3 regions of the Sorangium sp. KYC3313 genome follow, and region 1 is predicted to be linked to each of the others. Evidence: riboswitches for the same ligand, from Rfam matches in the RefSeq annotation. Region 1 holds a riboswitch; each other region holds the start of a gene.
The links. Region 1 has a riboswitch for cobalamin ahead of ACSRUE_RS28515 (ribonucleoside-diphosphate reductase subunit alpha). Riboswitches for the same ligand answer to the same signal wherever they lie in the genome.
Positions count from the first base shown of each region.

Region 2: linked by a shared signal. The riboswitch ahead of ACSRUE_RS00295 (energy-coupling factor ABC transporter permease) and the one ahead of ACSRUE_RS28515 (ribonucleoside-diphosphate reductase subunit alpha) in region 1 are both predicted to bind cobalamin.
Region 3: linked by a shared signal. The riboswitch ahead of ACSRUE_RS43765 (TonB-dependent receptor) and the one ahead of ACSRUE_RS28515 (ribonucleoside-diphosphate reductase subunit alpha) in region 1 are both predicted to bind cobalamin.

Region 1 covers NZ_CP197255.1:7,399,763-7,403,028, reverse strand. The annotation lists gene ACSRUE_RS28520 (NAD-dependent protein deacetylase) at 1-601, opposite strand, end outside; cobalamin riboswitch at 752-958, shown strand; gene ACSRUE_RS28515 (ribonucleoside-diphosphate reductase subunit alpha) at 1,213-3,266, shown strand, end outside.
Region 2 covers NZ_CP197255.1:81,602-84,867, reverse strand. The annotation lists gene ACSRUE_RS00310 (energy-coupling factor ABC transporter ATP-binding protein) at 1-213, opposite strand, end outside; gene ACSRUE_RS00305 (CbiQ family ECF transporter T component) at 210-959, opposite strand; gene ACSRUE_RS00300 (hypothetical protein) at 949-1,287, opposite strand; gene ACSRUE_RS00295 (energy-coupling factor ABC transporter permease) at 1,284-1,997, opposite strand; cobalamin riboswitch at 2,096-2,303, opposite strand; gene ACSRUE_RS00290 (hypothetical protein) at 2,894-3,073, shown strand; gene ACSRUE_RS00285 (enoyl-CoA hydratase/isomerase family protein) at 3,256-3,266, opposite strand, start outside.
Region 3 covers NZ_CP197255.1:11,479,137-11,482,402, forward strand. The annotation lists gene ACSRUE_RS43765 (TonB-dependent receptor) at 1-1,396, opposite strand, end outside; cobalamin riboswitch at 1,719-1,926, opposite strand; gene typA (translational GTPase TypA) at 2,018-3,266, shown strand, end outside.

The DNA.
Region 1 (3,266 bases):
TCTCGCCGAAGAAGACGACGCGCGGCTTGAGCGGCCCATCGCAGCGGAGGCACGGCGGCGCACGGAAGCCCGCCACGCGCTCGGCGGGCAGGTCGGCGTCGCCGTCGGGGGCGAGGTCGGCCGCGAGGCGCAGCCAGCCGGGGTTCTGGGCGAGGAGCCGCTCCTGGAGGGCGGCGCGCCGCTCCATCGCGCCGCACGCGAGGCAGGCGACCTCGGAGAGCGTCCCGTGCAGCTCGATGACACGACGGCTGCCCGCGGCCTGGTGGAGGCCGTCGACGTTCTGCGTGATGAGGCCCTCGAGCTGCCCCGCCTGCTCGAGCCGCGCGAGGGCGCGGTGGGCGGGGTTCGGCTCGGCCCTGGAGAACCGCTCCCAGCCGATCACGGCGCGCGCCCAGTAGCGCTGCCGGATCTCGGCCGAGCAGGAGAACTCCCGCCCCTGGATCGGGTTCCGCGCGCGGCGCCGCGTCTCGGGGCCTCGATAATCGGGGATGCCGGACTCGGTGCTGCACCCCGCGCCCGTCAGCGCCACGATCCGCTTGCCGCGCAGGAGCGCGACGAGGTCGTCGAGCGGATCGGCCGGACGCGCTTCGCTGAGCGGCATAGGCCCGGGTTGTGGCCCGCGACGGCGCGCGCCGCCAGCGTCGACCCCGCAACCATGCAACCGAGCGTGCAACGGAGCACGCAACCGCGCATGCAACCGGGCAACGGAGCTCCCCCACAACATCTCGCTTGACCGGCTCACTGCACCACCATATGTAGTGCCCATGTTGGTGCCTCGGGCTTCGGCCGGGGCTCAAAAGGGAACCCGGTGTGAATCCGGGGCTGCCCCGCAGCGGTAAGCGAGAACGATCTCCACGACGCGCACTGGCCCTCGGGCTGGGAAGCGGTGGACCGTAGGAATCCGGCGAGAGCCGGAGCGCTCGTGAGCCCGAAGACCTGCCAACGTCCTGCGCTGGGAGACATCCGGCGCCGGTTTGACCTGGAAGCCTCGAGGGAGGCGGGTAGGTCCGAGCTGGCGCAGACTCTCGCGCTTGTCCCGGTTCCGACCCCCTCCCGCGCTGTCTTCCTTTCGCCCGCGGGGGCGAGCGGTCGGTCCGAGGGCTCCTCCAAAGAGCCTGGCGCACCCATGCGCATCGGCTGGCCTCTTCGCTCTCGCGGCATCGACGCGAGCGGTCCGGGACCGCTCGGAACGAGCACGACGAGGAGGATGCCATGCTGAACGAACCGTTGGTGAAGAGCAACGGCGCGGCGCCGTTGCGCGCGCTCCACGCACCCCACGCACCCCACGCGCCCGCCATGACGAGCGCCGGCGCGGAGGAGACGCCCCCGCACACGACGATGCGGGTGAAGAAGAGGAACGGGTCGAGCGAGCCAGTCGACGTCAACAAGATCGTCCGCGCCGTGAGCCGCTCGTGCGCGGCCCTGTCCGACGTGGACGCGCTACGCGTCGCGACGAAGACCATCAGCGGCCTCTACGACGGCGCGACGACGCGCGAGCTCGATCAGCTCTCCATCCAGACGGCGGCGTCGCTCATCGCCGATGAGCCCCAGTACGCGAAGCTCGCGGCGCGCCTGCTCGCCACGTACATCGACAAGGAAGTCCGCAATCAGGAGATCCACGCCTTCTCGCAGTCCATCGCCGTGGGGCGGCGGCTGGGCCTCATCAACGATCGGCTCCACGGCTTCGTGGCGCAGAACGCCCGCAAGCTGAACGACGCCATCGAGCCGGGGCGCGACCACGAGCTCGAGTACTTCGGCCTGCGGACGCTCTACGACCGCTACCTGCTCAAGCACCCGGAGACGCGCCTCGTCATCGAGACGCCGCAGCAGTTCTTCCTGCGCATCGCGTGCGCGCTGTCCGAGACGGCGGCGCAGGCCGTCGAGCTCTACAGGCTCTTCTCGTCGCTCGATTACCTGCCGAGCTCACCGACGATGTTCAACTCCGGGACGAGCCACGAGCAGCTCTCGAGCTGCTTTCTGCTCGACTCGCCGGACGATCACCTCGAGACCATCTACCAGCGCTACACCGACGTCGCGATGCTCTCGAAGTTCTCGGGCGGCATCGGGCTCGCCTACCACCGGGTGCGGTCGCGCGGCTCGCTCATCGAGAGCACCAACGGGCACTCCAGCGGGATCGTGCCGTGGCTCAAGACGCTCGACGCGTCCGTCGCGGCCGTGAACCAGGGCGGCAAGCGCAAGGGCGCGTGCTGCGTCTACCTCGAGCCGTGGCACGCCGACGTCGAGGAGTTCCTCTCGCTGCGCGACAACACGGGCGACGAGGCCGCGCGCACGCACAACCTGAACCTCGCGAGCTGGGTCCCGGACCTCTTCATGAAGCGGGTCGAGGCCGACGGCGAATGGAGCCTGTTCGACCCGAAGGACGTGCGCGATCTCCCCGATCTCTACGGTGAGGAGTTCGAGCGTCGCTACGTCGAGGCCGAGCGGGCGGGCCTCGCCAAGAAGACGATGAAGGCCCGCGAGCTCTACGCGCGGATGATGCGCACGCTCGCGCAGACAGGCAACGGCTGGATGACGTTCAAGGACAAGTCGAACCGCGCCTGCAACCAGACGGCGCTGCCGGGCAGGATCGTCCACCTCTCGAACCTCTGCACCGAGATCCTGGAGGTGACCTCGAACGAGGAGTCGGCCGTCTGCAACCTGGGCTCGATCAACCTCGCGCGCCACACGGTCGCCGGCGAAGACGGCGCGGTCGCGCTCGACTTCGAGAAGCTCGCGCGCACGGTGCGGACCGCGGTCCGCCAGCTCGACCGCGTCATCGACCTCAACTACTACCCCATCCCCTCGACGAGGCGATCGAACCTCCGCTGGCGGCCCGTCGGGCTCGGGCTCATGGGCCTGCAGGACGTGTTCTTCCAGATGCGCCTGCCGTTCGACGCCCCGGCGGCGCGGGAGCTCTCGAGGCGGATCTCGGAGGAGGTGTATTACCACGCGCTCTCGACGTCCGCGGACCTCGCGGCGGAGAAGGGGCGGCACCCGGCGTTCGACGAGACGCGCGCCGCGCGCGGAGAGCTCCAGTTCGACGCGTGGGGCGTCGTCCCGGAGGACACGGCGCGCTGGGAGGCGCTCCGCGCGCGCGTCCAGGCCGGGGGGCTCAGGAACTCGCTGCTCGTCGCCATCGCGCCGACGGCCACCATCGCGTCGATCGCTGGCTGCTACGAGTGCATCGAGCCGCAGGTGTCCAACCTCTTCAAGCGCGAGACGCTCTCGGGGGACTTCCTGCAGATGAACCGCTACCTGGTCGCGGA
Region 2 (3,266 bases), 5.0 Mb from region 1:
GTCCGAGGGCGAGCCCACGCGGCGGCCCGCGATCTCGACGCCGCCGCCGGGCGCCGGGAGGAGCCCGACGAGCGTCCGGAGCAGCGCGGTCTTGCCGGCGCCGTTGCCGCCGAGCACCGCCACGGACTCGCCCTCGGCGACGTCGAGGCGCACGTCGCGCAGCACGGGCTCGCCGCGCCGGTAGCCGAGCCGGGGGGCGCGCAGCGCGATCATCCGGCCTCTCCCGCGGCGACGCTGAGCCCGAGGGCGGCGAGGGCGGCGGCGGCGAACGCGACGTTCGCTGTAGGCGCGCTCGTCCTTCGGTCGGCGACGGGGAGCTTTCCCTTGTAGCCGCGGAGCTGCATCGCGAGCGCGGCGCTCTCGGAGCGCTCCAGCGTCCGGAGCGCCACGACGCCCGCGACGGCGCCGGCCGAGCGCGCGGCGGCGCCGGGGCGGGTGAACCCGCCGCGGAGCGCGGCTGCGCTCCACGCGCTGTCGGCCGCGCTCTGGAGCACGCCGGCGAAGCGCCGCGTCAGCGCGAGCAGCTCGACGAGGGCCGCGGGGACGCCGAGCCCGGCGAGCGCCGCCTCGATCTCGGCGGGCGCGGCGGCGCCGGCGAGCCACCGGAGCACCGCGGCCGCCGCGAGGACGCGCGCGCCGATGGCGGCGGCGCGGCGGGCCCCCTCGGCCGTGAGCGCGTCGACGGGGAACGGCGCGCCGGGGAGGAGCGGCGCCCCCGGCGTGAGCGCGAGCGCGAGCGCCGCCGCGACCGCTCCGAGCCACGCGGCGGGCGCGGCGGCGCGGAGGACGGCGCGCGCCGGCGTGCCCTGGAGGCGGAGGGCCGCGCACGCGAGGAGGAGCAGCGCGGCCGGGGTGACGGGCGAGCGCGCGCCCGCGGCGACGCAGCACGCCGCCACGGCGGCCCCGAGGCGGAGCCGGGCGTCCACGTCCCGGAGCCGCGCGGGGGGGTCAGTCCGCACGGAGGCCTTCGCCGTCGGCCCTGCCCGCCGGCGCGCCCGCGCGCTCGACGAAGAGCACGCGCGAGAAATAGCCGACGGCGAAGCCGGCGAGGAGCCCGGCCCAGAGGAACGCGAAGAGCAGGAGGTCGCCCTCGAGGCCCGCGAACAGCGGCCCCGTGTCGTGGCGCCCCGCGTCCTCGGCGACGCGGCGGACCACGGCCTCGTCGACGCCGTCCCAGGACGCGTTGCCGCAGGCGGCGAGCCAGAATGAACCGGCGAGCAGGAGCGCCGCGCGCGCGCGCCGCGCGAGCGGCGCTGGCAGCGGGCGCTGTCCGAGCCGCCGGGTCACGAGGCCCCCGGGGCGAGCCGGACGACCTGGAGCCGGTCCAGGATGTCGGGCCGCCGGGCGCGCAGGAAGACGAGCGCCCCCGCGGTCATGACGCCCTCGAGGATGCCGAGCGGCAGCTGGGTGGGGACGAAGGCGAGGGCGACGCCCGTGAACATGGACGTCACCGAGCCCTCGCCCGAGAGCCCGAGCGCGAGCGCGAGCGCCGTGGTGGCGTACGTTGCCCAGTCCGACGTCACGCCCGCGAGGAAGCCCGCGACCCAGAGGTTCGCGCCGCAGCGCCGCGCGAGATGGAAGGCGAAGTATCCGGTGAAGGCGCCCGCGATGCCCATCGACGCGACGTCGGCGCCGAGCGTTGTGAGGCCGCCGTGCGCGAGGAAGAGGGCCTGGATAAGGAGCGCCACCACGGTGACGAGGACGGTCATCCAGGGGCCGATGAGCACCGCCGCGAGCCCTGTGCCGCACGGGTGGGAGCAGGTCCCGGCGGTCGGCACCGGCACGGGCATGCACGAGATCGCGAAGACGGCTGCCGCGATGAGGCCGACGAACGGCTTGTAGAAGGCGTCCTGCCGGGTGCGGCGCCGGAGCAGGTGGAGGGCGATCGCGACGAAGGGCAGGGCGAGCGCGTTCCAGAAGGCGCACCAGCCGAGCGGCAGGACACCTTCCGCGAGGTGCATCGCCGCCGCGGGCCGGGGCGCGAGGAGCGTTCCCAAGGACACGGCGGCGATCGACAATGCGCGGCCGTGAAGACCGATTTCGGCGCTCCGGGTGAAGTCCGCACCCGGACGCCACGAAGACGTGCGCAAGCTGCACCTCGTGGGAGGCTCGGGTAGGTCTCCCGGCTCATGGGTTCAGGGAGCTGCTCGAGCTCCCAGCGCTGCGTCCACCTTCCCAGGCCTCTTTCAATGAGGCCCAGTGGTCTTCGGAAGCAGCTCCCCACTCACGGTGGCGGGACCGCGCCGGTTTTGCACCGGCTTCCCTGTTATGCCCCGGAGGGCACCCGAGGAATGGATTGTCAGGCCGGTGCTCGGTAATCCCGTTTCGTGCCCGGCGTCAAGGACGTCGCGCCCCGATCGTGGACGAGGGGGCTCGCGGCCCGCCGCGAGCCCCCTCGTCCGCGGCGTCGGCGCGGCGGTGATGCCTGCGCTGGTGGACACCCTGCCCTCGGGGGCGCTGCCGAGGCGCACGAGGCCATCGCCGCCGAGGCGCGCCGCGCGCCCGTCGGCGCCCCCCATCGAGCGGTCATGGGCGCCGACGAGCGCTCGAGGCCCTGTCGTGCTGTGGCCCGAGGTCGAGAAATTGACCCAGACGCATCACGCGACGAGTCGTCGAGCGCACGTCTCGAATTATGTCCCCCTTAGATAAAGACTGTTTACTTTGTCGCCGCGCGGGCGCAGCCCCCGTCTCGGTTGGGGCCCGGACGAGGGGCTCTCGTGCGCTTGAATGCGGGCGGCGGCGCATTCCTTCCGCAGTGTGCTTTGTTCGTCCTGGCTCTTTACTCGGGAGCAGGTGTCCGGTGTACGGCCTGTTGCCTCGTGGCCTCTCTTATTGAAGAGATGAGGGATTTCGTGTTCGCTCGTCTCGGAATGCGAGACGAACGCTGTGCTGGGTGCTGTCTCTGGTGGAGGGGTATGCCCGGCTCGAACGTGAATTCCCGCAGATCGTGTGTGTGGGGGCCGCGCGCCCGCCTGGCTGCCTGGCCGCCTTCGCGCCTGGAGCGTTCTGCTCGCTCGGCGTGCACGCGTTGCACTTTGTTATCGACAACGCGCTTGCGGATGCCACAATCTGACTACCGCATGCGCACCGGCGCGGACCCCCCAGCCCGGAGCGCATGCGGTCTTTCTTCTGCACCGTGGCGGACGTTCAAGACTCCGGCGCGGTTTCCCTGCCGCGGTCATTCTGGGCCCCCCTCCAGCGTGATGCGCGGTATTTTTTTTGCCCTCGAGCGCGCGGTTCGCGCCTTCCGAGGCGTCACTTTCCGG
Region 3 (3,266 bases), 4.1 Mb from region 1:
CCCGGGCGCCGCTCGACCTGTTCCCCGCCGTCTCGAGGTCCTCGCCCGGGTCGTCCACGTTGACGTCGATCCACTGCGCGCGCGCCCCGAGCACGACGCGGAGCCAGCGCCGGAGCCGGGCGTCCTGCTCGACGTAGACGCCGATCTGGCTCTCGTCGACGTGGGTCCTGCTCTTCTCCTCGACCCGCTCGCGCGCCTCGTCGTGGTGGAGGGACTTGTCGATCGCGTCCGCGCGGATCTGCGCGCCCAGCGAGGTCGTGAACCTCGCCCCGCCGATCTCGTATTGCCTGCGGAACCGGAGATCGGCGCCCCCGACGGCGCGGTCGTCGTTCTGCTCGATCTGGTCGCCCCGGACGGGGTCCTCGCTGAAGAAGGTGAAGTTCGAGTACAGCGTGAAGCGGTACCGGACGAGGTAGGCCAGCGCGCTCAGATCGGCGTCCCGCCACGCGGTCGAGGTTGCAACGGACGCCATGTGCCGCTCGGTCGCCCCGCCCTCGGTCGGATCCACGGCGCCGAAATGGTCGATGCACGGCTGTCCGAACGCCGACGGCGGCGGGTTCAGGCCGCCCTGCTCGCCCTCGCCGCACACCGCGCGCGCGGGGATCTGGCCGGAGCCGTGCCAGGTCGATCCGTACGACATCCAGGTCATCTGGACCTTCCCGGTGTTGCCCAGATCGTGCGTGGCCCGCAGGTACACGTTGAAGCGCTCGAGCCGCTCCGGGCTCAGGAACGGCCCGTCGTTCCGGTAGATCTCCGCCGCGGCCACCGCGCGCCACGCGTCGCCGAGATCCGGCGAGGCGATGACGAGGCCGCGCTGGATACCGTACTGCCCCAGGCTGACCTGCGCGTGGCTCTCCTCGAGCTTCTCGGCGAAGCGCAGGTTGACGGCGCCCGCCGTACCGAAGTCGCCGATGCTCGCGTAATAAGGCCCCTTGTACCCGTCGAGCCCTGTCACGAGCTCCGGGATCATGAAGTAGAGATCGGTGAAGCCGTGCCCGTGGCCGTGGCTGACCATGTTGACGGGCACGCCGTCGACGAAGAAGGCGACGTCGGTCCCGTGGTCCGCGTCGAACCCGCGGAGGAAGTACTGGTTCGCCTTGCCGCCGCCCGCGTGCTGCACGGCGAAGAGCCCGGGGACCGACTCGAGGAGGTCGCCCGGCCGGAGCCTCGGCCTGAGCTCGAGCTCCCGGTGTCCGACGGAGACGCGCGACGCGGCCTCGCTGCCCGGCTTCTCCGCCTGGATCGTGACCTCGATCGCGGCGTCGCCCGCGGGCGCGCCCGCACCGGTGGGCTCTGCAGCGGCGGCCTCCGGCGGGGCAGCGGGCGCCTCGGGGGCAGCGGGCGGCTCGGAGGTGTCGCCCTCGGCGCGCGCGGGCCGCGCGGCGGCCAGCACCATGGATAAAGCGGCGAGCAGATGAAGATGAAGCAGATGAGATGGATGGCGGTGCCCGTGGCTCGTCGTGACCGTCTCGCGCAGCATTCGCGTCCTCCTTCGCTGCAATCGCGCGGAGCGGCGCCGTGCCGCTCGCGTCGAGCTCCGCGAGGACGAAATGGCTGGCCATCGCACGGTGCGCTGGACCGACCTCTCGCCCCCACGGGCGACCGGAAGGCGACGCGGGGGGCGGTTCGGTATCCGGGACGTGGCAGAGGCAGAGCTGCACCGGCTCGGACCTCACCGCCTCCCTCGAGGCTCCCAGGTCGAACCGGCGCCGGATGTCTCCCGCCGCCGGGCGCTGGCAGGTCTTCGGGCTCGCGAGCGCTCCGGTCAGACCGGCTCCCTACTGTCCACCGCTTCCCAGCCCTCGACGGGCCAGTGCTTGGGGTGGAGGTCGTTCTCGCTTACCGCTGCGGGGCAGCCCCGGAGTTTCACCGGGTTCCCTCTTCGGCCCAGGCGAACGCCCGGGCACCAGCGCGGCGCGCACCCTATGGCCGTGCGCCTTCGGCTGTCAATCGCTACCGCTCCCCTCGCCCGCCCGCGCGGATGCCGCGCAGGCCGAACGTTCGGGCTCTAGCGAGGATGGGCTCGCTCCTCCGTGGGTCGCGTGCTACACGGCCGCGGCCGTATATGCCCCGTAACGATCTCCGCAATATCGCCATCGTCGCCCACGTCGACCACGGGAAGACGACCCTCGTCGATCACATGCTCCGCCAGTCGGGCGCCTTCCGAGAGAACGAGGTCGTGGCCGAGCGTGTCATGGACTCGAACGACCTCGAGCGGGAGCGCGGCATCACCATCCTCGCGAAGAACACGAGCATCCGGTACCGCGGGGTCAAGATCAACATCGTCGACACGCCCGGCCACTCCGACTTCGGCGGCGAGGTCGAGCGCACGCTCATGATGGCCGACGGGGCGCTCCTCCTCGTCGACGCCGCCGAGGGCCCGCTGCCGCAGACGCGCTTCGTGCTCTCGAAGTGCCTCCAGCGCGGCTTCCCGGTCATCGTGGTCATCAACAAGATCGACCGGAGCGACGCGCGCGCCCACGAGGTGCTCTCCGAGGTGTTCGACCTCTTCTGCGACCTCGAGGCCGGCGACGCGCAGATGGACTTCGCGACGCTCTACGCGATCGCGAAGTTCGGCCAGGCGAAGCGCGAGCTCGAGCACGAGGCGAAGGACCTCGAGCCGCTCTTCGAGACCATCCTCGAGCGGGTCCCCGGCCCCTCCGGCGACCCCGACGGTCCGCTCCAGGTCATCGTCTGCAACACGACCCACGACGACTACGTGGGCCGGCTCGCGGTCGGCCGGGTGGTCCGCGGCACCGCCCGTTCGGGCGCCGACGTCGCGCTCCTCGGCGAGGGCGGGCAGTCGCGCGGCTACGTGAAGATGCTCTACGCGTACGAGGGGCTGAAGCGGGTCGCGGTCGAGAGCGCCGTCGCGGGCGAGGTCATCGCCATCGCGGGGCTCGAGTCGGCCACGATCGGCGACACGATCACGGATCCGGCGCACCCCGAGGCGCTGCCGCGCATCGTGGTCGAGGAGCCGACGATCAAGATGAAGGTCGGCGTCAACACGTCGACCTTCGCCGGCAAGTGCAAGCAGTCGAAGTACCTGACGAGCCGTCACCTGAAGGAGCGGCTCGAGCGCGAGGCGATGAAGAACCTCGCGATCCGCGTGGAGCCGACGGACGTGCCCGACACGTTCGTGGTGCTCGGCCGCGGCGAGCTCCAGCTGGCGATCCTCGTGGAGACGATGCGGCGCGAGGGGTACGAGATGCAGCTCTCGAACCCCGAGGTGGTGACGCGCGAGATCGACGGCGAGGTGATGGAGC